2 linked regions of the Methylibium petroleiphilum PM1 genome follow. The protein of the gene in region 1 binds, or shares a complex with, the protein of each later gene. Links are inferred from orthologs where the notes say so. Each region holds a gene or a part of one and is shown in the gene's direction. Other genes may lie near its edges.

Evidence for each region.
Region 2: the proteins of MPE_RS02975 (region 1) and dsbD are in contact, whole or in part, in a crystal structure (PDB 1JZD), measured with the Escherichia coli proteins. The link is inferred for Methylibium petroleiphilum PM1 from one-to-one orthologs.

What each region holds. Positions count from the first base shown.
Region 1 is NC_008825.1:616,875-627,515, forward strand. The notes cover bases 5,198-8,057. They hold MPE_RS02975 (DsbC family protein), read left to right. Parts: upstream 5,198-6,187; coding sequence 6,188-6,928; downstream 6,929-8,057. Other genes in these bases: MPE_RS02970 (FAD-dependent monooxygenase), read left to right, coding at 5,198-6,154; MPE_RS02980 (DUF3429 domain-containing protein), read left to right, coding at 7,002-7,463; MPE_RS02985 (M61 family metallopeptidase), read left to right, coding at 7,504-8,057. Outside these bases: MPE_RS02950 (chemotaxis protein CheW), read left to right, coding at 1-467; MPE_RS02955 (pirin family protein), read left to right, coding at 613-1,512; MPE_RS02960 (MOSC domain-containing protein), read right to left, coding at 1,603-2,454; MPE_RS02965 (AsmA family protein), read right to left, coding at 2,459-4,939; more of MPE_RS02970, read left to right, coding at 5,036-5,197; more of MPE_RS02985, read left to right, coding at 8,058-9,219; MPE_RS02995 (DUF3108 domain-containing protein), read left to right, coding at 9,230-10,390; MPE_RS22615 (hypothetical protein), read right to left, coding at 10,395-10,641. UniProt on the Escherichia coli protein: Acts as a disulfide isomerase, interacting with incorrectly folded proteins to correct non-native disulfide bonds.
Region 2 is NC_008825.1:3,623,494-3,634,159, reverse strand. Bases 1-2,885 are described here. They hold dsbD (protein-disulfide reductase DsbD), read left to right. Parts: upstream 1-449; coding sequence 450-2,321; downstream 2,322-2,885. Other genes in these bases: MPE_RS17240 (ABC transporter permease), read right to left, coding at 2,533-2,885; rplQ (50S ribosomal protein L17), read left to right, coding at 1-207. Outside these bases: more of MPE_RS17240, read right to left, coding at 2,886-3,375; MPE_RS17235 (ABC transporter ATP-binding protein), read right to left, coding at 3,386-4,165; MPE_RS17230 (XdhC family protein), read right to left, coding at 4,237-5,241; MPE_RS17225 (hypothetical protein), read right to left, coding at 5,299-5,601; MPE_RS17220 (methyltransferase domain-containing protein), read right to left, coding at 5,699-6,310; MPE_RS17215 (HDOD domain-containing protein), read right to left, coding at 6,383-7,234; MPE_RS17210 (pilus assembly protein), read right to left, coding at 7,386-10,666. UniProt on the Escherichia coli protein: Required to facilitate the formation of correct disulfide bonds in some periplasmic proteins and for the assembly of the periplasmic c-type cytochromes.

The sequences.
Region 1 (10,641 bases):
GCGCCGGCGCTGGCGCCCAGCCGGGCCGTGAGTACCTCAGCTTCCGCCTCGGCACCGAGGAGTACGGCATCGACATCCTGAAGGTGCAGGAGATCCGCAGCTACGAGCCGCCGACCCGCATCGCCAACGCCCCGAGCTTCCTCAAGGGCGTGATCAACCTGCGCGGCGTGATCGTGCCGGTGGTCGATCTGCGCGTGAAGTTCGGCTGCGATGCTCAGATCACGCCCATCACGGCGGTGATCGTGCTGGCTGTCAAGGGCCGCGTCATCGGCGCCGTGGTCGACTCGGTGAGCGACGTGCTGGACCTGCCGCACGACGCCATCAAGCCGGCACCGTCGATGGGCGCGGTCGTCGACACCAGCCACCTGATCGGCATCGCCACCGTGGCCGAACGCATGCTGATCCTGATGGACATCGAATCGCTGATGACGAGCGCCGAGCTCGGCGTGATCGACGCGGTGGGCTGAGTCCGGCCACGCGCGGCGGCTCCGCCGCGCTCCCCGCCGACGGCGCCCCGAGGGGCGCCGTTGCTCATGGGGCCGACCGGAGGCGCAGCGCGGACCCGCGTGAAACGCGCGACACTCGCCGCAACGCGACTCCCGGACGCCCGGCATGCCCCTGCAACTCCTGACCCCTCACAGCAAGGACCTCGGCGGCGGCTTCACGGTGCGCCGCCTGCTGCCGTCGGCCGCCCGGCAGGCCGTCGGCCCCTTCGTGTTCTTCGACCACTTCGGCCCGATCACCGCCGGCCCCGCCGACGACCACGACGTGCGGCCGCATCCGCACATCGGCCTGGCGACGGTGACCTACCTGTTCGAGGGCGCGATGCAGCATCGCGACTCGACCGGCGTCTCGCAGCGCATCGAGCCCGGGGCGATCAACTGGATGACTGCCGGCCAGGGCATCGTGCACTCGGAGCGCACGCCCGAGGACCTGCGCGGCGTCGCGCGGCGCAGCCACGGCCTGCAGCTGTGGGCCGCGCTGCCGGCCGAGCACGAGGAAACCGCGCCGCGCTTCGAGCACACGCCGGCCGCGCGGCTGCCGCAGCTTCAGGACGGCGGCGCCACGCTGCGGCTGCTGATCGGCCGCGCGCATGGCCTGGCCTCGCCGGTCGGCACGCTGTCGCTGACGCTCTATGTCGATTACGCGCTGGCGCCGGGTGCGGCGCTGGCGCTGCCGACGCCCGCCGAGGCCACGGAGCGCGCGCTCTACGGCATCGACGCGCCCTACGAGCTGGTGATCGACGGCAACGTCGCGCGCATCGAGCCGTTCACGTTGGCGGTGCTGCCGGCCGACGCGTCCACGGTGACGCTGCGCTCGGCCGACGGCGCTGCCGCGCGGGTGGCGCTGATCGGCGGCGCGCCGCTCGGGCCGCGGCACATCTGGTGGAACTTCGTGTCCTCGCGCAAGGAGCGCATCGCCCAGGCCGCCGACGACTGGGAAGCCGACCGCATGGGCCGCGTGCCGGGCGAGACCGAGCGCATCCCGCTGCCGGCGCGACGGCCGGCCTGAGCCGCGCTCTCAAGGAAACGCCGGGCCGCCCCAGGTTTCCTTGACCCCCGCGGGGGGCGGGCTGGGCGCAGACCAGCCCTTGGGGGGTGGTCAGAACCGGATGCTCGCGCCGCCGACCTGCCCGACGCGCAGCACGCACTCCAGGCCTTCGACGATCACCGCGTTCATGCCGAAGCTGATCGCGCCGCCCACGCGCTCGTCGGCGCGGTAGCCGGCCAGCGTGTCGCCGGGCTCGGTGCCCGGGACGCCGGTGGCCGGGTCGACGTTCGGGATCGGGCAGCGCGGGCAGGGCTTCACCAGCTTCAGGCGCACCGGGCCCTCGGGCGTGTCGAAGGCGATCTCGTCGAGGTGGTCCTCGCCGTGCGCGTCCAGGCCCGTCAGCACCAGGTTGGGCCGGAAGCGCTGCATCGTCACCGGCGGCAGGTCCTTCGCCGCCAGCCGCTCGTTCAGGCCGGCGAGCGAGGCCTCGGAGATCACCAGGATCGGATAGCCGTCGCTGAAGGCGTTCTCGGCCTCGATCGTGCCGGTCCAGGCGCGGTTCGACAGGCGCTTCTGCTCGGGGTCGAAGCGCACCAGCCGCAGCGGCTGGCGCAGGAAGTCGCTGAACCACTGCGCGGCCAGGTCGCCCATGTCGTAGGCGGCGACCTCGTCGTCCCACACGCGCACGCGGGTTGCGGCCTCCGCGGTGTCGAGCGCCAGATGCAGCGCCAGCATGCCGGGTGCGCGCAGCACCAGCTCGCTGTGGCGCAGCTCGGTGGCCACCAGCGCCATGCGCGGCAGCTCGCGCTGGCTGAGGAACTCGCCGTCGGCGTCGACCACCATCCAGGCGCGGTCGAACTCGAAGCCGGTCTCGATCAGCAGCACTTCCGGCAGGCTCACGCCTGCGCAGGACTTGACCGGGTGCACGTGCAGGCCGGCAATCGTCACGTCGATATCGCTCATCGCATCAGCGTCCGAACAGCTTCTTCAGCTCGTCCTTCGCCTTCTCCTTCGCCTTGTCGCGGGCCTGTTCCTTCACCGAGGGCGCCGAGGCGCCGCTGGCTGCGGCCGACGGCGCGGCGCTGCCGCCCAGCAGGCCACCCAGTGCGCCCTTGGCCCGGTCGCCCAGCGCGCCGCGGGCCGCGCCGCTCAACAGGTCGGCGCTCACCGCCGACCATTGCACCTTGTAGTCGACCGCCTCGAAAGGCCCGACCAACTGCACGGGCACAGTCACGCCCTTCAGCAACGCGAGATCGGCGCCGCCCTGGCCCTCGGCGGTGCCGGTGACGGTCGCCTTGGCGAGGTAGTCGACGCGGCCGCGGCCGATATCCACCAGCCCTTCGCCGCCCACGCGCAGGAACGGGCTCTTGCCCGACAGATCCTTGCTGCGCGCCACGCCGTCGGCGATGTCGAAGCTGGCGGAGATCTCCGAGAAGTCGGTCTTTTCCTCGGCGCTCGAGGCCTGTACGGCGTCCTTGTTCAGCGTGACCGCCGAGCGCCACTGCCGCAGCGTCTTCGCGAGGTTGATGCCGCGCACCGCGCCGTCGCGCAGCTGGAACGCGGCCTTGCCGTCGAGCGCCTGCTTGAGGCGCTGCACGCTGGCGCCCTGCGTCGTGACGTCGGCCGTCACGCGGCCCTTGCCCTCGAGCTTCCTGAACTGCGCCACGTCGGTCAGCAACGCGGCGATGTCGACGTCGGTCGCGTCGAGCTTCAGGCCGATGCGCTGCGCCGCCGGGTCAGCGGCCGCCTGCGCGCTGGCCTGGGCCGCGAAGCGCCCGCCCCAGGCGCGCCCGCTCAGGTCGCTGACGCGCAGCACGCCGCCGGCCAGCGTGGCCTCCAGCGCCGCATCGGCAACGCTGTAGGGCGGGTAGACCAGCGTGCCGGCGCGGAAACTGAAGCGGCCGTCGAGTGCCTTCAATCCGCCCAGATCGACCGGCGAGTCCGCGCCGGGCTTGGCGCCGGCCGGCGGGGGCTTCGGGCCGGTCGATGGCGCGACGAAGCGGGTCAGGTCCAGCGCCGCGAAGCGGGCCTGGGCATCGACGTAGGGCACCGGCTTCGACAGGTCGGCGCGGCCGCCGGCGGTGAACTTCTGGTCGTTGATCGCGCCGTCGAAGCGCCAGCTCGCGTCCTGGGCGCCGGCCTGGGCCTGGCCCTGCAGCGCCAGGTTCACCGGCGGCAGTGCCGGGTCGGTGAAGGCGAGCTTCAACTGCAGCGCATCGAGCGCGGCGGCCAGCGGCTGCGGTGCCAGCGTGAGGTCGCTGCGCACCTCGCCGTTCACGCTGCGGCCGGCGCCGCTGCCCTGGACGGCAAGCCGCAGCCCCGGCACGCGGATGCGTTCGAAGCGGCCGCTCGGCGCCTGTGATTCGAAGTCCATCTGCAGCTTGCCGACCGCCGGGCCGCCCTGCAGCGAGGCGCTGCCCTTCAATGCGCTGCCGTTCAGCGTATCGCCCGTGACCTCGAGTTTCGGCCAGGCGAGCTGGGCGGCCACGCTGTCCTCGCCGCGTTGGCCGGTCAGCTTGACGTCGAGCGCGTCGAGCCGCAGTGCGCGTTTCGGCGGATCCAGGCGCAGCGCGTCGAGCGCCACCGTGCTGTCCTTCAGCGCCACCCCCAGGCGTTCGCCCGACAGCGTGAGCCGAAGCTTGTCGGCCTGCAGCGCACCGCTCGGGCCGTCGTAGGCCAGCGTGCCGGCAAGGCGGGCATCGAGCTGCTTCACGTCGAAGCCGTCGCCGCGCAGCGACAGCGCCAGGTCGCGCAGCGCCACGCTGGCGGGCGCGCCGGCCGGCAGGCTCAGCTTCAGCTGCCCGGTGAGCTCGACGTCGGCGTTCAGCTTCGGTTGTGCCAGCGCGGCCTGGCCGACGAAGCGGATCGGTGACTCGGCGCCGTCGGCCAGGCGGCCGGTACGGAGCTCCTTGACGACGAAGCGGCCGTCGAGACCCAGTGGCACGTCCTTCACCGTCGCCTGCAGGTCCTTGAATTCGATCGCGCTGATATCGAATGCCAGCGCCTGGGAGGAGGCGTTGGCGGCGGGGGCGTCCTTCGCGTCGGTGGCGGGGCTCAGCAGGTCGTCGATGTTGCGGCGGCCATCGGCGTCGCGGCGGTAGTTCACGCGCACGCCGCGCGCCGACACGCGATCGACCGCCAGCCGCTGCTTCAGCAGCGGCATCACCTGCACCGCGAGCGTGGCTTCCTGCAGCGCAGCGAACTCGTCGGGGCGCCGGTGCTCGCTGAGCTTCACGTCGCGCAGCGTCACCTCGAGGCGGGGAAAGACCGACAGCCCGATCGGTCCGTCGATCGCCAGCGTGCGGGCCTTGTGCTCGCGCATCCAGTCGATCAGCAAGCCCTTGTAGCGATTGGGGTCGAAGCTTGCGACGAGGTAGGCCGCGGCGGCCACGGCCAGGCCCAGCAGCACGGCCAGGGCGATCAGCGAACGACGGAGCCAGACGGGCATGGCATGGGCCAGGGCAGAAGGCCCCGTGCAGTGGCGGTCGGGGCATTGTGCCGCCGGCCCTGTTGCAACGAGGGGCTCCCTACAATGTGAATCGCAATGAAGCATTTCGACGTGAGCGTGCGGGGCCGCGGCGCGGTGGGGAAGGCGCTGGCCTTGTCGCTCGCTCGCCTCGGGCTGCGCGTGGCACTGTCCGGTGCCCCGGCGCCCGAGGGCCCCGATGTGCGCACCTACGCGCTCGGCGCCCGATCGGTGGCCTTGCTGCAGCAGTTGCGGGTCTGGGAGGCGCTGCGTGCGGCCACGCCGTCGGCCGCGACCCGCGTGCTCGACATGCAGGTGGCCGGCGACGCCGGCGGCACGCTGGCCTTCAGCGCGTGGCAGCAGTGCGTCGGCGAGCTGGCATGGATCGTCGATGCCGCCGCGCTGGAGCGCGAACTGGCGACCGCACTGCGCTTCTCGCCGCACGTCGCGCTGCTCGACGAGGCCCCGCCGGCGGCGCTGGTCGCGCTGTGCGAGGGCAAGGATTCGCGTGAGCGCGAGGCGCTCGGCATCGAGGTCGAACGCCACGACTATGGCCAGCGCGCGATCGCCGCGCGGCTGGCCAGCGACCGGCCGCACCAGGGCATCGCCCGGCAATGGTTCCGCGCACCCGACGTGCTGGCGCTGCTGCCCTTCGACCTGCCGGGCGAGGCGGGCGGCTACGGCCTGGTCTGGTCGCTGCCGGACGCGCGCGCGGCCGAACTGCTGGCGCTGGACGACGGCGCCTTCGAGCGCGCACTGAACGAGGCCAGCCATGGCCAGGCCGGCCGGCTGGCGCTTCGCGGCGCCCGCGCGGCCTGGCCGCTGCGACTGGCGCGTGCGACGCGCTGGCACGGGCCCGGCTGGGTGCTGCTGGGCGACGCCGCCCACGTGGTGCACCCGCTGGCCGGCCAGGGACTGAACCTGGGGCTGGCCGATGTCGACACGCTGTGCGCGGTGATCGCCGAGCGCCAGCAGCACGAGGCCTGGCGCTCGCTGGGCGACGAACGGCTGCTGGCGCGCTACGCCCGCCGCCGCGCCGCTCCCACCTGGGCGATGGGCCGCGTGACCGACGGCCTGCTGCAACTTTTTGCCCACGAGAGTACCCCGGTGAAGGAACTCCGCAACCGCGGCCTGACTCTCGTGAATCACCTGCCGGTGCTCAAGCGCTGGCTCACCGACCGCGCGTTGCGGGGCTGACGCCCCTCCCTCCCGCGCGCACCGAGGATCACCATGAAGTTCAAGACAGCCGCGCTGGCGGCGGCAACGGTCGCAGCCATCGCCACCACCCTTGCGTTGACGGCCGTGGCCCAGGTGCCGCAGGAGGCGGCGATCCGCAAGGCGCTCGGCGAGCGCCTGAACAGCAGCGCGAAGATCGACGAGGTCAACAAGGCCCCGATCGCCGGCCTGTTCGAGGTGCGCATCGGCAACGACGTCTTCTACACCGACGCCGAGGGCGCCTACCTGATCCGCGGCGAGATCCTCGACCTGAAGACCAAGCGCAACCTGACCGAGGAGCGTGTCGCCAAGCTCACCGCGATCGACTTCGCCTCGTTGCCGCTGAAGGACGCGGTGGTCTGGAAGACCGGCACCGGCGCACGCAAGATTGCCGTCTTCGCCGACCCGAACTGCGGCTACTGCAAGCGCTTCGAGAAGGAGCTCTCGAACGTCAAGGACCTGACGGTCTACACCTTCCTGCTGCCCATCCTGGGCGGCGATTCGCCGGACAAGGCGAACGCGATCTGGTGCGCCAAGGACGCCTCGGTGGCGTGGCGCGCCTGGATGGTCGACGGCGTGCAGCCGCCCAAGCTGCTGGGCGCCTGTGCGTCGCCGGTGGAGCGCAACGTCGAGCTGAGCCGCAAGCACCGGGTCAACGGCACGCCGGCCATCGTGTTCGAGGACGGCACCCGCGTGCCGGGCATGCTGACGGCGCCGCAACTCGAGAAGCAGCTCGCCAGCGTCGGCAAGTCCTGAGCCGGGCGAGCGGCGTGCCGCCGCACGCGTGCGCGGCTGCGGCGACAATCCGCCCGCGCTCCGAACTTCCTCGATGGCCCCCGTGGGATCCGCCTCTTCCGCCGACGTCAACCTGCCTCCGCACCCGTTGGCGCTGCGCCTCGGCTATGCCGGCCTGATTCCCTTCGTGCTCGGCGCGCTGCTGACCTGGCTGGTGCGGCCCGATGCGCACCCCTACGTGACCGATGCGCTGGCCAAGTACGCGGCGCTGATCGTGTCCTTCCTCGGGGGCGTGCACTGGGGCCTGGGCCTGCGGCAGCGGGTGCCGTCGCCGAGCCGGTTCGCCTGGGCCGTGCTGCCGATGCTGCTGGCCTGGATCGCCGTGGTGATGCCGCCGTACGCCGGGCTCGCCCTGCTCGGTGCGCTGCTGGTGATCTGCTACCTCGTCGATCGCCGCATCTACCCGGCGCACGGCCTGGGAGCCTGGCTGGTGCTGCGCTTCCGGCTCAGCGCGGTCGCCAGCCTCAGCTGCTTCATCGCCGCGGCCGGCAGCTGATGCCCGCCGCCTCCCATTGCCTTCCGGAACCGAGTTCTCGATGATCCGTTACCGCCTCGAGGTGGCCGACGCCCTGGCCCACCAGTTCCGCGTCACCCTCACCATTGCGCAGCCGGCCGAAGAGCAGGCGCTGAGCCTGCCGGTGTGGATTCCCGGCAGCTACCTGGTGCGGGAGTTCGCCCGCCACCTGTCCCAGCTCGAGGCGCGCCAGGGCGATCGCAGCGTGCCCCTGATCCAGAGCGACAAGGCCGGCTGGGTAGCGCACTGCCGCGGCCGTGGCGCGCTGGTGGTGAGCTACGTGGTCTACGCCTTCGACACCTCGGTGCGCGCGGCCTACCTCGATGCCCGGCGCGGCTTCTTCAACGGCACCGGCGTGTTCCTGCACGTGCACGGCCGCGAGCACGAGCCGCACCGGCTGCGGATCGCCGGGCTGCCCAGGGGCTGGCAGGTCGCGACAGCGCTGCCGCTCGCCGGTGCCGACCACGAGGCGGCCGACTACGACGAACTGGTCGACCACCCGGTGGAGCTGGGCCGCTTCTGGCGCGGCAGCTTCAAGGCGGCGGGGGTGCCGCACGAGTTCATCGTGGCTGGAGCGCTGCCCAGCTTCGACGGCGAGCGCCTGCTGGCCGACACCCGGCGCATCTGCGAGGCGCAGATCGCCTTCTGGCACGGCGGCAAGAAGCCGCCGTTCAAGCGCTACGTCTTCCTGCTCAATGCGGTGGACGACGGCTACGGCGGCCTGGAGCACCGCGCCAGCACCGCGCTGATCGCCAACCGCCGCGACCTGCCGCGCAGCGGCATGAAGTCGGCGGGCGATGGCTACGTGACGTTGCTGGGCCTGATCAGCCACGAGTACTTCCACACCTGGAACGTCAAGCGGATGCGGCCGCGCGACTTCGAGCGCTACGACTACACGCGCGAGAACTACACCGAGCTGCTGTGGTTCTTCGAGGGCTTCACGTCCTACTACGACGACTTGGTGCTGCGGCGTACCGGCCTGATCGACGAGGCACGCTACCTCAAGCTGCTGGCCAAGACCGTCAACAACGTGCGCGGCACGCCGGGGCGCACGGTGCAGAGCGTGGCCGAGGCCAGCTTCGACGCCTGGGTCAAGTACTACCGGCCCGACGAGAACACCGTCAACGCCACGGTCAGCTACTACACCAAGGGCTCGCTGGTCGCGCTGGCGCTCGACCTGACGCTGCGCAGCGAGGGCGCCGGCACGCTCGACGACGTGATGCGCGGCCTGTGGGTGCGCAGCGGCGGTGGGCCGATCACCGAGACCGACATCGCCGCGGTGCTGGCCGAGGTCGGTGGCCGCTCTCTGGCGAGCGAATTGACCGCCTGGGTGCACGGCACCGGCGAACTGCCGCTGCAGCCGCTGCTGGCGAAGTTCGGCGTGGCCTGGAGCGAAGAGCTGCCCGTGCTGGCGCAGCGGCTCGGCGCGCGGCTCAGCGACAGCGGCGGCCTGCTGAAACTGCAGTCGGTCCTGCGCGGCGGCGCGGCCGAGCGCGCCGGGCTGGCGGCCGGCGACGAGCTGGTGGCACTCGACGGCTGGCGCCTCAAGCGCATCGACGACCTGAGTGCCCTGCAGGCCTGCGAGCGCCCGATGCCGCTGCTGGCGGCACGCGACCAGCGTCTGCTGGCTCTGACGCTGCCGGCGGCGCAGGCCGGCGGCGCGGTGACGCTGGTCGCGGCAGCGCAGGCCGACGCCGGAGACCGTGCGCGCCGCCACGCCTGGCTCGGCGGCGCCTGACCGTCCGGCCGTGAGCACCAGCTCGCAGCCTGCGCGCCGGCCGGTGCGGCGCGGCGTCTTTGCGCTGCTGGCCGGCCTCAGCCTGCTGCTGCACCTGTGGCTGGCCGATCGCATCGGCGGGCTGCTCGGTGAGGGCGCGGCCGCTGCGGACAGCCCGCCCCGGATGCAGGCCGCCTTCGTACGCGAGCTGCAGCCGGCAGCACCTCCGGCCGTTGCCCCGGCCCCGGCCGCACCGGCGCGACGTGCGGCCCCGGCCGCGCCGGAGGCGACACCGGTACCGGCGTCGGCGCCACAACCCGGGCCGGTCGATCCCGTCGACCCGATCGCCGACAGCGCGCCCGCGCCCGCGTCGGCGCCGGACGCCGCTGTGGCCGAGTCGATGCCGGCGCCGGCACAGGCCGATGACGCAGCGGCGGCGGCCGTGTCCGAAACGGCCGCGAGTGCGCCCACCGGTCCGCTGCCGGGCCCACCCTCCTTCGCCTGGCCGGCGTCGACCCGCCTGAGCTACACACTCACCGGCTACGTGCGCGGCGAGGTGCTCGGCACCGCGCAGGTCGAGTGGCTGCGCGACGGCGACCGCTACCAGGTGCACCTGGACGTGGTCGTCGGGCCGGGCTTCGCCCCCCTGATGCAGCGGCGCATGACGAGCGACGGCGAGATCACCCCGCAGGGCCTGGAGCCGCGCCGCTACGACGAGCGGACCCAGGTGGCCTTCGGCCGCACGCGAACGGCCAGCCTGCACTTCGACGCCGACGGCGTGACGCTCGCCAACGGCCAGCGCCATCCCGGTCTGCCGGCGCTGCAGGACACCGCGAGCCAGTTCGTGCAGCTGACCTACCTGTTCACCACCGGCGCCGAGCGCCTGCAGCCCGGCGGACGCATCGAGATGCCCCTGGCGCTGCCGCGGCGCGTGGACCGCTGGGTGTACGACGTGATCGGCGAGGAGGTCCTGGCCACCCCGTTCGGTCCGGTGCCGGCCTGGCATCTGCGGCCGCAGCGGGAAGGCGACGCCAGTTCGCTCAGCATCGAGGCCTGGTTCGCGCCCAGCCTGCAGTACCTGCCGGTGCGCATCGTGATCCGTCGCGGGACCGATGAATTCATCGACCTGATGATCGAGCGCCTGCCCCTGCAGGCCGCCGACGAGCCCTTGGGCGGATCGGCGCTGCGCTGACCGTTCAGCTGCCGGTGCGGGCGAGGCCGACGTGCTGCTCGAACTCGGCCGCCTTCGCCTCGCCGAGCTGCTGGCGGACGACGGTGACGGCCAGCGCGAGCGCGGCCTGCATCGCCTCGGGCGTCTTGGCCTTCTCGACACGGATGTTCGTCGAATCGGCGTAGGGGCCGAGGTGCGCGCTCATCCAGCGCACGGCCCGTTGCCGCGTCTCCTGGAGTGTCAGCACCACGGCATTGACCAGCGGCGTCGCC
Region 2 (10,666 bases), 3.0 Mb from region 1 along the record:
CGCCTGGCCTTCGATCGAACCCGCGATCGCGATGTCGTCGCCAAGCTGTTCAATGACCTCGGTCCGCGCTACAAGGCGCGCCCGGGCGGCTACACCCGCATCCTGAAGATGGGTTTCCGCGTCGGCGACAACGCGCCCATGGCCTTCGTCGAACTCGTCGATCGCCCCGAGCCTGCGGCCCAAGCGCCGGCCGAGGCGACCGAGTAAGGCGGGTTGATGGTTGGGGCTCCGGGCCGGTGAATCCGCCCGGAGCGCCCGCAACGAGGTTCTGCAAGGCCAGCCATCGTGCTGGCCTTCTTGCTTTCCGTGCCCGCCGGCGCGAGGCGATGGGGACGGAACCGTCAGGAATGACGCAGGGTCCGAACTTCCGATAGCGCTTCGATGACCATGACAGGCTACTCTGCAGGGATTGGCTGCCGACCCTTCCGACCCTCGTTCGACCTGACCGCATGCCCCCCGTGACGCCCATCCGATTCCTGCGCACGCTGCTGCTGTGGCTGACTGCGCTGCTCCCCTTGTTTGCTGCAGCGGCTGAGGATTTCCTGCCGCCCGAGCAGGCCTTTCGCTTCGACGCGCGGGTCCTCGACGGCAAGTCGATCGAGATCGGCTTCGTCGTGGCGGACGGCTATTACCTGTACCGCGAGCCCTTCAAATTTGAAGCACAGGGGGGCGGGGTGGTGCTCGGCGCGCCGGAAATTCCTTCCGGGACGGTGAAGTTCGACGAGACCTTCGAGAAGGATGTCGAGACCTACCGCGGACGCGTGGCGATCCGTTTGCCGGTCGATGCCGCACCGGCGTCCTTCCAACTCGTCGTCACCAGCCAGGGTTGCGCCGATCAGGGGTTGTGCTATCCACCGATGCAGAGCGTGGCCGATGTGCGGCTGGCGGGTTTCGGTGGAGACGGCAGTGTTCGCGTGCCGGCGGACGGTCGCGGGCTCGATGGCGCCCTCGCCGCATCGCGCGCATCGGCCTCCATGGCGGGGGCGAGCCGCAGTGGAGACGCGGCCATCGACCATGCGTTGCGCAGCGGCCGCTTCTGGCTTGTGGTCTTCGCGTTCTTCGTCGCGGGGTTGCTGCTGTCGTTCACACCCTGCGTGCTCCCGATGCTGCCGATTCTGTCGTCGCTGATCGTCGGGCAGGGCGGTCAGGCTGTGGCGCGCTCGCGCGGACTGCTGCTCGCCGGCGCGTATTCGCTCGGCATGGCCTTGGTCTACACCGCGCTCGGCGTGGCCGCGGGTCTGGCAGGCGAGGGCCTGGCGGCGGCCTTGCAGAACGCCTGGGTGCTGGGCGCGTTCTCGCTGTTGCTGACGCTGCTGGCCCTGTCGATGTTCGGCGCCTACGAATTGCAATTGCCAGCGGTGCTGCGCGACCGCCTTGCCGCGTCTTCGGGGCGGCTGCAGGGTGGGCGGCTGGCGGGCGTGTTCGCAATGGGCGGCGTGTCCGCGTTGATCGTCAGCCCCTGTGTTGCTGCACCGCTGGCCGGCGCCTTGCTGTACATCAGCCAGACGCGCGACGTGCTGCTGGGCGGCAGCGCGCTGTTCTCGCTGGCCGCCGGCATGAGCGTGCCGCTGCTGCTGCTCGGTGCGTCGGCCGGGGCCTTGCTGCCGCGCGCGGGGGCGTGGATGGAGAGCGTCAAGCGCTTCTTCGGCCTGTTGCTGCTGGCCGTTGCCTGGTGGATGCTCAGCCCGGTCGTGCCCGCGCCGCTCGCCGTCGCCGGCTGGGGCGTGCTGCTGATCGGTGCCGCGGTGTTCCTGCATGCCTTCGACCGCCTGCCGGAGATCGCCGGCGCTGACCTGCGGCTGGTCAAGGGGCTCGGTCTCGCGCTGGCCGTCGCAGGCGCCACGCAGATCGTCGGCGCTGCGGCCGGGGCGCAGGACGCACTCAAGCCCCTGCAGCCTTTCGTCGTCGGCATCTCCCCAGCTGCGGCTGCGGCGCTGCCTGGCAACGCGATAGCCGCGACGCACGACGGCGTGAGCTTCCGGCGTGTCAGCACGGTCGAGGAACTCGACGCCGCGGTCCGTGGCGCCGGTCGACCGGTGATGCTCGACTTCTACGCCGACTGGTGCGTGAGCTGCAAGGAGATGGAGCGCTTCACCTTCACCGATCCGGCCGTGCAGGCGCGGCTCGGCAAGGCCTTGCTGCTGCAGGCCGACGTGACGCGCAACAGCGAGTCGGACCGGGCGCTGCTCAAGCGCTTCCAGCTCTTCGGCCCGCCGGGTATCGTGTTCTTCGATGCCGGTGGCCGTGAGCTCGAAACGCGTGTCATCGGCTTCCAGAATGCCCAACGCTTCCAGCAGAGCCTGCAGTCGGCGGGCCTGTGAACTGGCGCGACGCAACACGCGCGTGCTATACTCTTGGTCTCAGTCGCGGGGTGGAGCAGTCTGGTAGCTCGTTGGGCTCATAACCCAAAGGTCGTTGGTTCAAATCCAGCCCCCGCAACCAAGATCAACAGGCGCCAGCCTTTTCAAAACGCCCACCGCTCGGTGGGCGTTTTGCTTTGTGCCGCACTCGGTGGACTCGTCGACTTGCGGCTCATCGAGCTGCGTCGTGTTTCGGCATCTCGCTCTCGTGCCAGCGACCGAGCAGCCATTTCGACAGGCCCGAGAACACGAGGAAAATCGCCACACCGAGCAGCGACACCAGCAGCAGCGCGGCGAACATCAAGGGCGTCTCAGTGCGGAAGCTGGCCTCGAGAATGCGCGAGGCGAGTCCGGTGTCTCGCCCGGCTGTGCCGGCGGTGAACTCAGCGACCACTGCGCCGATGAGGCTCAGGCCACCGGCGACTTTCAGGCCCGCCATGAAATAAGGCAGTGCGCTGGGCACGAGCAGGAAACGCAGTCGTTGCCAGCGTGTCGCGCCGTACAGCGTGAACAGATCTCGCAAGCGTGCGTCGGCACTCTTCAGGCCGATAGTGGTGTTCGCCAGGATCGGGAAGAAGGCGACGATCCACGCGCACAGCAGCAATGCCAGCGTGGTGCTTTCGACGTAGATCAGGATCAACGGTGCGATGGCGATGATCGGTGTCACCTGCAGCACGACGGCGATCGGGAACAGCGCCACTTCCACCCAGCGCGACAGCGCGAACGCCACCGCCAGCAACACGCCGCCCAGCACGGCTGCGCCCAGCGCCAGCAGCGTCAGCTTGACGGTGAACCAGAGTGACGGCCCGAGCGTATCCCAGCGTTCGATCAGCGTCCTGAAGATCAGCGACGGCGCCGGCAGGATGTAGTGAGGCACCTTCTGAATGTGGACGACGAGTTCCCAGGTCACCAGCAGCGCCACGATCAGCGCCGCCGGCACGATCGCGCGCAAGGCACGCGCCCGCCATGCCGCGGGCTGCGGGGAGGTATCGGTGCGGGGGCGAGCGACCGGCATCGTCGCAAGCTCAGTCGGGTCCCACCGCAACGCCTTCGACCGCGCGGCGCAGCGCCCGCGAGACCGCGACACATTGTTCGCCGTAGTGCGCGGCAGTCCGGAAGGCCTCGCCGCGCAGTCCGCGCTGCTCGATGCGGATTTCTTCGCGGAGGCGGCCGGGAGCGGGGCCCATCAACAGCACGCGGTCGGCCAGGTAGACCGATTCGTAGACGCTGTGCGTCACGAACACCATCGCGAAGCCTTGCTCGGCCTGGATCGCCAGCAGATCGTCGTTCAGCCTCTGGCGCGTCAACTCGTCAAGGGCGCCGAAGGGCTCGTCCATCAGCAGCAACTGCGGCCGCAGCGCCAGGGCTCGGGCGATCGACGCGCGCATCTTCATGCCGCCCGACAACTCGTGAGGGTAGGCCTTCGCCGCCGCCGTGAGGCCGACCCGGTCCAGCGCCGCGTCGATCGTGGTGGCCGCCGCGGCCCGTGTTCGGCCTTGCAGGCGCAACGGCAGCCACACGTTGTCGGCCACAGTCGCCCATGGCATCAAGGTCGGCTCCTGGAACACGAAGCCGAGCTCCGGCGCGCTGCCGCCGGCCCAGGTCACGGTGCCCGACCCCGGCCGCTCCAGGCCGGCGATCAGCCGCAGCGCCGTGCTCTTGCCGCAGCCCGAAGGTCCGAGCACGCTGACAGTCTCGCCGGCGCGCAGATCGAAGCTCAAGCGGTCGAGGGCCACGATGCCATTGGGGTAGCGCAAACCCAGTTCGCGCAGGCTCAGCAAAGGGGGGGCGTCAGCAGCGTTCATGCGGGCAGCGCCAGCGGTACACGAGCGACCGGATTGTCGTTGGGCGCCTGGGGTGGCGCTCCAAGCCCGGATCAGGCCTGCTGCAACTCTGCGGCACGCAGCGGCGGGACTGCCGAACCGGTCTTCTTCTGCGCCAGGTCGACTCCGTGGCGCACGGCGATCAACTCGGCCAGGATCGACACCGCGATCTCGGCCGGCGTCCTGGCGCCCAGGTGCAGACCGACAGGGCCGTGCAACCGGTCGATCTCGCCAGGCGACAGGTCGAACAGCGCAAGGCGCTCCTTGCGCCGCGCTGTGTTGTCGCGCGACCCCAGCGCACCCACGTAGAAGGCGGGCGACTTCAGCGCCTCGAGCAGCGCCAGGTCGTCGAGCTTGGGATCGTGCGTCAGCGCCACCACCGCGCTGTGCGGGTCGAGTGCCAATTCGACGACCAGATCGTCCGGCATCGCCGTGCTGAAACGGCAGCCCGGCACGTCCCAGCCCAGGTGGTATTCCTCGCGCGGGTCGCAGCAGATGACCTCGAAATCCAGAGCCAGCGCCATCTGCGCCAAGACGCGCGTCAGCTGCCCGGCGCCGATCATCACCAGGCGCCAGCGGGGACCGAACAGTGCACGAAGCGTGTGGCCGTCGAAGCTGAAGGCCTCGCCGCGCGAAGCGGTCTCCAGGGTCACGCTGCCGCTGGACAGGTCGAGGCGGCGCGCCACCAGTTCGTGGCGCGCGGTGCGTGCCAGGAGCTCGTCGATCCAGGCGACCGAACTCAGCGGCTCCTGCAACAGGCGCAGATTGCCGCCGCAAGGCAGGCCGAAGCGGGCCGCTTCCTCCTTGCTCACGCCGTAATTCACGAGCGCCGGGGTGGCGACGCGCTCGCCATGCCGCACGCGGTCGATCAGGTCGTCCTCGACGCAGCCGCCGGATACCGAGCCGACCACCTGGCCGTCGTCGCGCAGGGCCAGGAGCGCGCCCGGCGGCCGGGGCGCCGAGCCCCAGGTTTCCAGCACCGTGACCAGCCAGACGCGTCGGCCTTCGGCGAACCAGCGGCGCGCCTCGGTCAACACCTGCAGGTCGAGACTGTCCATCGTGCACTCGGCGGTCGGGACGTGGACGCGAGGCTCGCGTCGCGCACCCGCGGACGATCAGTCCGCGCTGCTGGTTTCGCTGGTTTCTGCGGCGGCCGCCGCAGCTGCGGCGGCGGCGAGCTTCTTGCTGCGCGGATTCTTCTCGCACAGGGGCTCGCAGACCGGCTGGCTGCGTCCGAGCACCTTTTGCATGGTGCGTCGGTTGGGGGGCTGGTGGGCGCCGCAGAAGAAGCAGGACATGGTGTTCGTCGCGCCCGAGAACGCGCCGGGGCGCGGAGAGAACGGCGAGCCCGGGGCCTTGCTGGTGTAGCGAAGCCCGTCCTGCTGGATGCGGGTCGTGGTGTCTTTGCGTGAGGCCATACCGCTATTGTCTCAGGCTCTGGGCCCTTTTGTCGGCGCGGGGCAACCCGCAGCGAGCGAAAGCGGGTTTCCGGGCCTGCGGCAGGCCCTCGCTCGGTCAGCGCCGGGTCAGCACGATGGCCAATTCTGCCCAGGTGCTGGACGGGTGCGGAACGCGAGCGTAGGGCGGGCGGGGCCAGTCCCAGCGATCGCCCGGCAGCAGCGCCCGCAGCGCGTTCACGTCCACGTGATACGGCGGGCCCTCGATCAGGCCCTGGCCGGCGCCTTCCCGCAGCGCCTGCATCGCCAGCAGGGCCAGCGTGCCGCCCGGACGCAGCCATGCGTGCAGTCGGGCGGCGTAGGCCACCCAGTGGTCGGGATGCAAGGCGCACAGGCAGGTCTGTTCGTAGACCGCGTCCAGCGGCGCTGTGGGTTGCCAGGTCAGCACATCGGCCTGCACGACCTCCGCGGCCAGGCCCGCCGCGGCGAGCCGGCCCTGAGTGAGGCGCACGGCGCCGGGCGCGTAGTCGATGGCGGTGACCGAAAAGCCGCCGCGTGCGAGCGCCACCACCTCATGTCCGCTGCCGCAGCCGGGCACCGCAATGCGCCCCGGTGCCAGGCTGCCGTCGCCCAGCCAGGCGGCAAGCTGCGGACTCGGTGCTCCACGATCCCAGGGCAACTGCCCGGTGTCGAAGCGCTGCTGCCAGAAGTTGAGGTCGGGACCGCTCATGCGAGCCAGTCTAGGGCCTGCCGCGGTGGCCGGCGAGCGCCGCCGCGTGACAGACGCTGCGGCGCGGCGCGCTCATCCGTCGATCGCGCGCACCAGGGCTTCGGTCGCGGGCAGCGACAGATTGAGCAGGCGGGCGATCGCGGCCAGATCGTCCGGCACCGCGGGGTTGTCCCAGCCGCGCACGGGATCCTCGGTGTGGCGGGCCAGCCGGATGGCCAGCACCACGTTCTGCACCTGGGGTTGGGCCGCCTGGCTGTTGTCGTCGGCGATGCGTACCAGCAGTTCGGGCAGCGCCCAGGTGTGCATCAGGGCCTGTTGCAGCGCGAGCAGGTCGATATTCAGCAGCTGACGTTGTGCATGGTCTGAGCGCAGCGTCGGGTCGGCGCGCTGGCGGCGGGCAATCTCGAGCGCCAGAGCCGGCGCGTGGCACCACAGCAGCATCTCCGCGAAGTCATGCAGCAGCGCCGCCAAGTGGAGGACCTCTGCATCGTCGTCCATGCGGTGGACCGCAAAGCCCAGCGAGAAGTTGGCCGCGCGGTGCGCACGCCGCATCACGCGCTGCAGGCCGGCCAGGGCCTCCGGCTGGCTGGCCAGGTGCACCTCGATCTGCGCCATGCCGTTGAATGTGTTGAAGAACGGGCCGATCCCCATCATCACCAGCGCCGCCGTGACCGTCTCGGGCCCGCTGTTGTCGCCGCCGTCCCGCCGGCGGCGCAACTGGGCCACGGCCGCGAGCAGCTTCAGCGACATCAAGGGGTCCTGCCGCACCGGCTCGGCGAGCTGGTGCGCGTCGACGTCACCGCGGGTGGCTTCCACCCGCTCCAGCAACTCCAGCTCCTCCGCCGTGGCCGCCAGCACCGGGATCGGCGCGTCACTGAACCAACGGGTCCAGGCGGGCAGGTCGGGCAAGGCGTGGGTGAGCATGGGGAGGGTTCCGGGCGATGCGTGGTTATCGGCCGCTGAATCCCTGTCTGTAGGGGGCGGGTGCGTTTCGGCGGCACTGGCAGGACCCTGAAAACAAGAAAGCCTCCGGACCGCAGACGGCGCCGGAGGCTGGGCGGGGGACTGCGCCTGATCAGTTCGACAGCGGGAGTTCGCGCCAGTTCAAGCGCCTCAATCCGACAGGGAGACCGAAATTGAGATCGTTCTTGCCCAACTCACCCTTCTCGTCGCCGCGGATCGCCGTCATCTTGCCGTCGACCTTCACGAACTTGAAGTCGGTGATAAGGCTGGTCGTCTGGATATACGAGACAACCGTGGAGTTCTCCAGCAATCGAGAGATACCTCTGGAGAAATCCGCTCCGTAGATACGGCTGATGCCCGAGGGGTTGCAGCTGTCGCCACCAGGCAAACTGGGTGTGAAGGCGACGGTGCCGAAGAAGCTGATAGGGTCATTGGTCAGCCGCCATGCCACCGTGTTGCTCGCGTTCTTGCCGAGATCGATGAACCATCCCATGGGGGCGGCCGCCGTGGCGGTGTAGCCCGCCAGGAGATTAGTGTTCTCGACCAGCTTGTCACGACCGATCGGGAACGAGACGCCGCTCGGAAGCGTGGTGTTGAAGGCGACCGCATTGCCATCTGTGATGGCGTAGAAGCTTTGCATCTGGGCGGACCCGATGTCGGTCGAGTCCAACAGGCGACCGGTGCCGATCATCACCACGCGTTGGCGCGTCGTCGGGTGCACTTCGATCAGAGGCCGCGAAGTCACTGGTTGAGCCCCTTCGGTGGGGTGGCTGAGTGTGGCAAGTCGCAGCGGGGCAGGGTAGCTTCCGGTCGTGCCAGTGACGTTCAGCCGCCAGAGATTGCCGAGCAGATCGCCAGCGTAGATCGCGTCAGCGTAGCCATCGGTGAAGTCGAGCACGTAAGCGTTCGCGTGCGCCAGGCCCGCATCGTTGGCAATCGTCCCCACGCCAGTAGAAACCGCTTCGAGCAGCGCACCCGTCTTAGGATTCACGAAGAACAGGTAGCCTTGACCGTCGGGTGTGTTGTAGCCCGACGTGAAGATCACCGTCCAGCCGTACTTGCGCGTCTTCACGATCATCGGTTCGCCGAACGAATAGCCCATGCGTGAATCGGTGAACTCCCAAAGCACGCGGGCCGCAGCGTCTGCTTCGGAGTTGATTCCGCCCGGATCGGTCACATCGATCGCGTAGAAGCTGCGCCCGCCCTTTCCAAGGCCGCCGACCAGGATCGACCGCCAATCGGACGCCGTCGAGGCCGGCGTGCTGCCTGTCCCGGTCCGGTTGAAGTCCACGTCCTTGACCACCGGCGTGGCGTTCACGAAGAAGCGATGATTGAACGGAGTGCGGCCTAGCGAGGCCAGACCGCTCACATTCGGCGTTCCGTCCGGGCCATTGAATGCTGCATTCGGGATGTAGGCGAAGATCTCACGCCCGGCATCGGTGCCCGAAAGTGCGCCATTGAAAGCGTGGAGCATGCCGTCGTTCGCGCCGACATAAACGACGGTCGGGCGGTTCGCACGGGCCGCTCTGAATGCTCGATAGCCAGGGTTGGTGACGTCCGACAGCGATAGCGAAGGCGGACCGACCGGCAACACACGCGACCCGACGATGTCGCCGAGCAACTCCGTGCGCGTTCGGTAACCGGGGGTCGTCGAGGCCAGTTCGTTCGTCCGATCACCTCGAAGGTAATTCAGATAGTTGACGCTGTCGTCCCCGGCAACATAGCTCGTGTCGAGCAGTGCAAGCTGGGCAGCATTGACTCTTCCGGCGCCGGTGCTGGTAGAGCGAAATGCCACGCCGGTTGCGCCCGCAGGATCCCAGGTCACCACATTTCGGTTGGTGCTCCAGCCCGTGCCGGTGAGCTGCGTCTTCAACTTCTCGGTGGCGCCCCATTGCCGTGTGGGGATGGGGACGCCCGAGCTGAACGACAGCGAGTTCGCCAGCAATTCGCCCGTCCAGCTGTTGTTTTCCGCGTCGTACGAGGCGCTGTAGCTCGCATTGCCGGTGAGGGTCAGGACCGGGTCTACGGTGGAGAACGAGGTGGTGTAGGCGTCCAGGTCTGCGACGATCTTCTCGAAGGCTGCCGTCAGGCCCGCGACCATGGTGTCGGGACGGCCGGCGGTGTAGTAGTTGTCGGGCCGTGCCTGAGTACCGACGGTCTGGCCGGTCGTGGACCACCACTCCTGCGGCAGCGCCGCGGTGCGGGTGGCCGGGTCGTAGTCGTTCGGCACGGTGAAGCCACCGTACTTTGCCGCGAGGTAAAACTGGTTGTTCGCGACGAAAGGTTGCTCGAGCACGTCGACCCAGTAGGTCTGGACCGTCTGCTTGCCCTCGGTGGCGGCATTGCCTGCCACCGTGGGTCGGATGTCGGTGGTGTTGGCGTAGTAGGCCAGGCCGACGATGCCGGCCGAGTTGTTGCGGCCGCTGTAGTTGTTGACGTTCGGTGCGCCCAGACCTTGCAGCGCGAACGCTCGGTTGGTCATGGTCTCGGCATTCACCGTGGTATCGCCCGTGACCGCCGCTGGTTTGGGATTCGGCTCTTCCGTTGTACCTGTGGAGCCGGGGAGATCCTTGTCGCGGTGGGTGTAGATGTCGCCGATGCCGAGAATGAAGTTGCGCTGGCACGAATAGAGGATGGGGTCGTTCCAGTTGGTGATGACCGGAAAGTCGTCGAGGTAGGCCGTCCGCGTGGCAGCATTGGCGGTACCCATCGCCGTGTACTCCGGAACGTTGCCCTGGTTCTTGTAGTAGCGCAGCGCGGTGTAGAACAGTTCGCTGACGGGGTCGTAGCTCTTGTAGTTGTTGGTGTTGAGCTGACCGAACTTGTTCAGGTAGTTCATCACCCCGCTGTTCGTGATCGACACGCTCGGCGTGAAGCTCGCGTTGGTCTGTGTCGCGTCGGCCGCATCGGGGTTGATCGCAAAGATGCCGGTCGTCGCGTCCCATTCAGCCGCTGCGTTCGTGACGGCCGGCTGGCCCGGGACCGGCTGTGTCGGGCCGACGAACTTCTGCTGAGCGCGCAGCACCGCGCCGTCGCGCAGGAAGTCGCTATGGTTCAGGTAGCCGAAGGCGCTGAAGCGGATACGGTTGGAATATTTCTGAACCAGTCCTTCTGGTTTCCAGTTGCTGCCGTACTGCACGCAATTGGCTTCGCGTGTGCCGGCTGTCGCCGAGGAGTCGCAGACTTTCACCCGCATCACAGCGCGGTAGACGACGCCTGCCACGGGTGGGACAGCCGGGTTGTAGTCGACCACGACACCGCCAAGCGCCGCCGACGACGAGGCGAACAGCATGTTGATGCCCTGGCCTTGAATGCGCGTATGGAGGTTGGTGAAGGCCAGCGGCGAAGCCTGCGCCACGGTGGCCGCCACCGTGAGGCTTTTGTCCGGTGCCA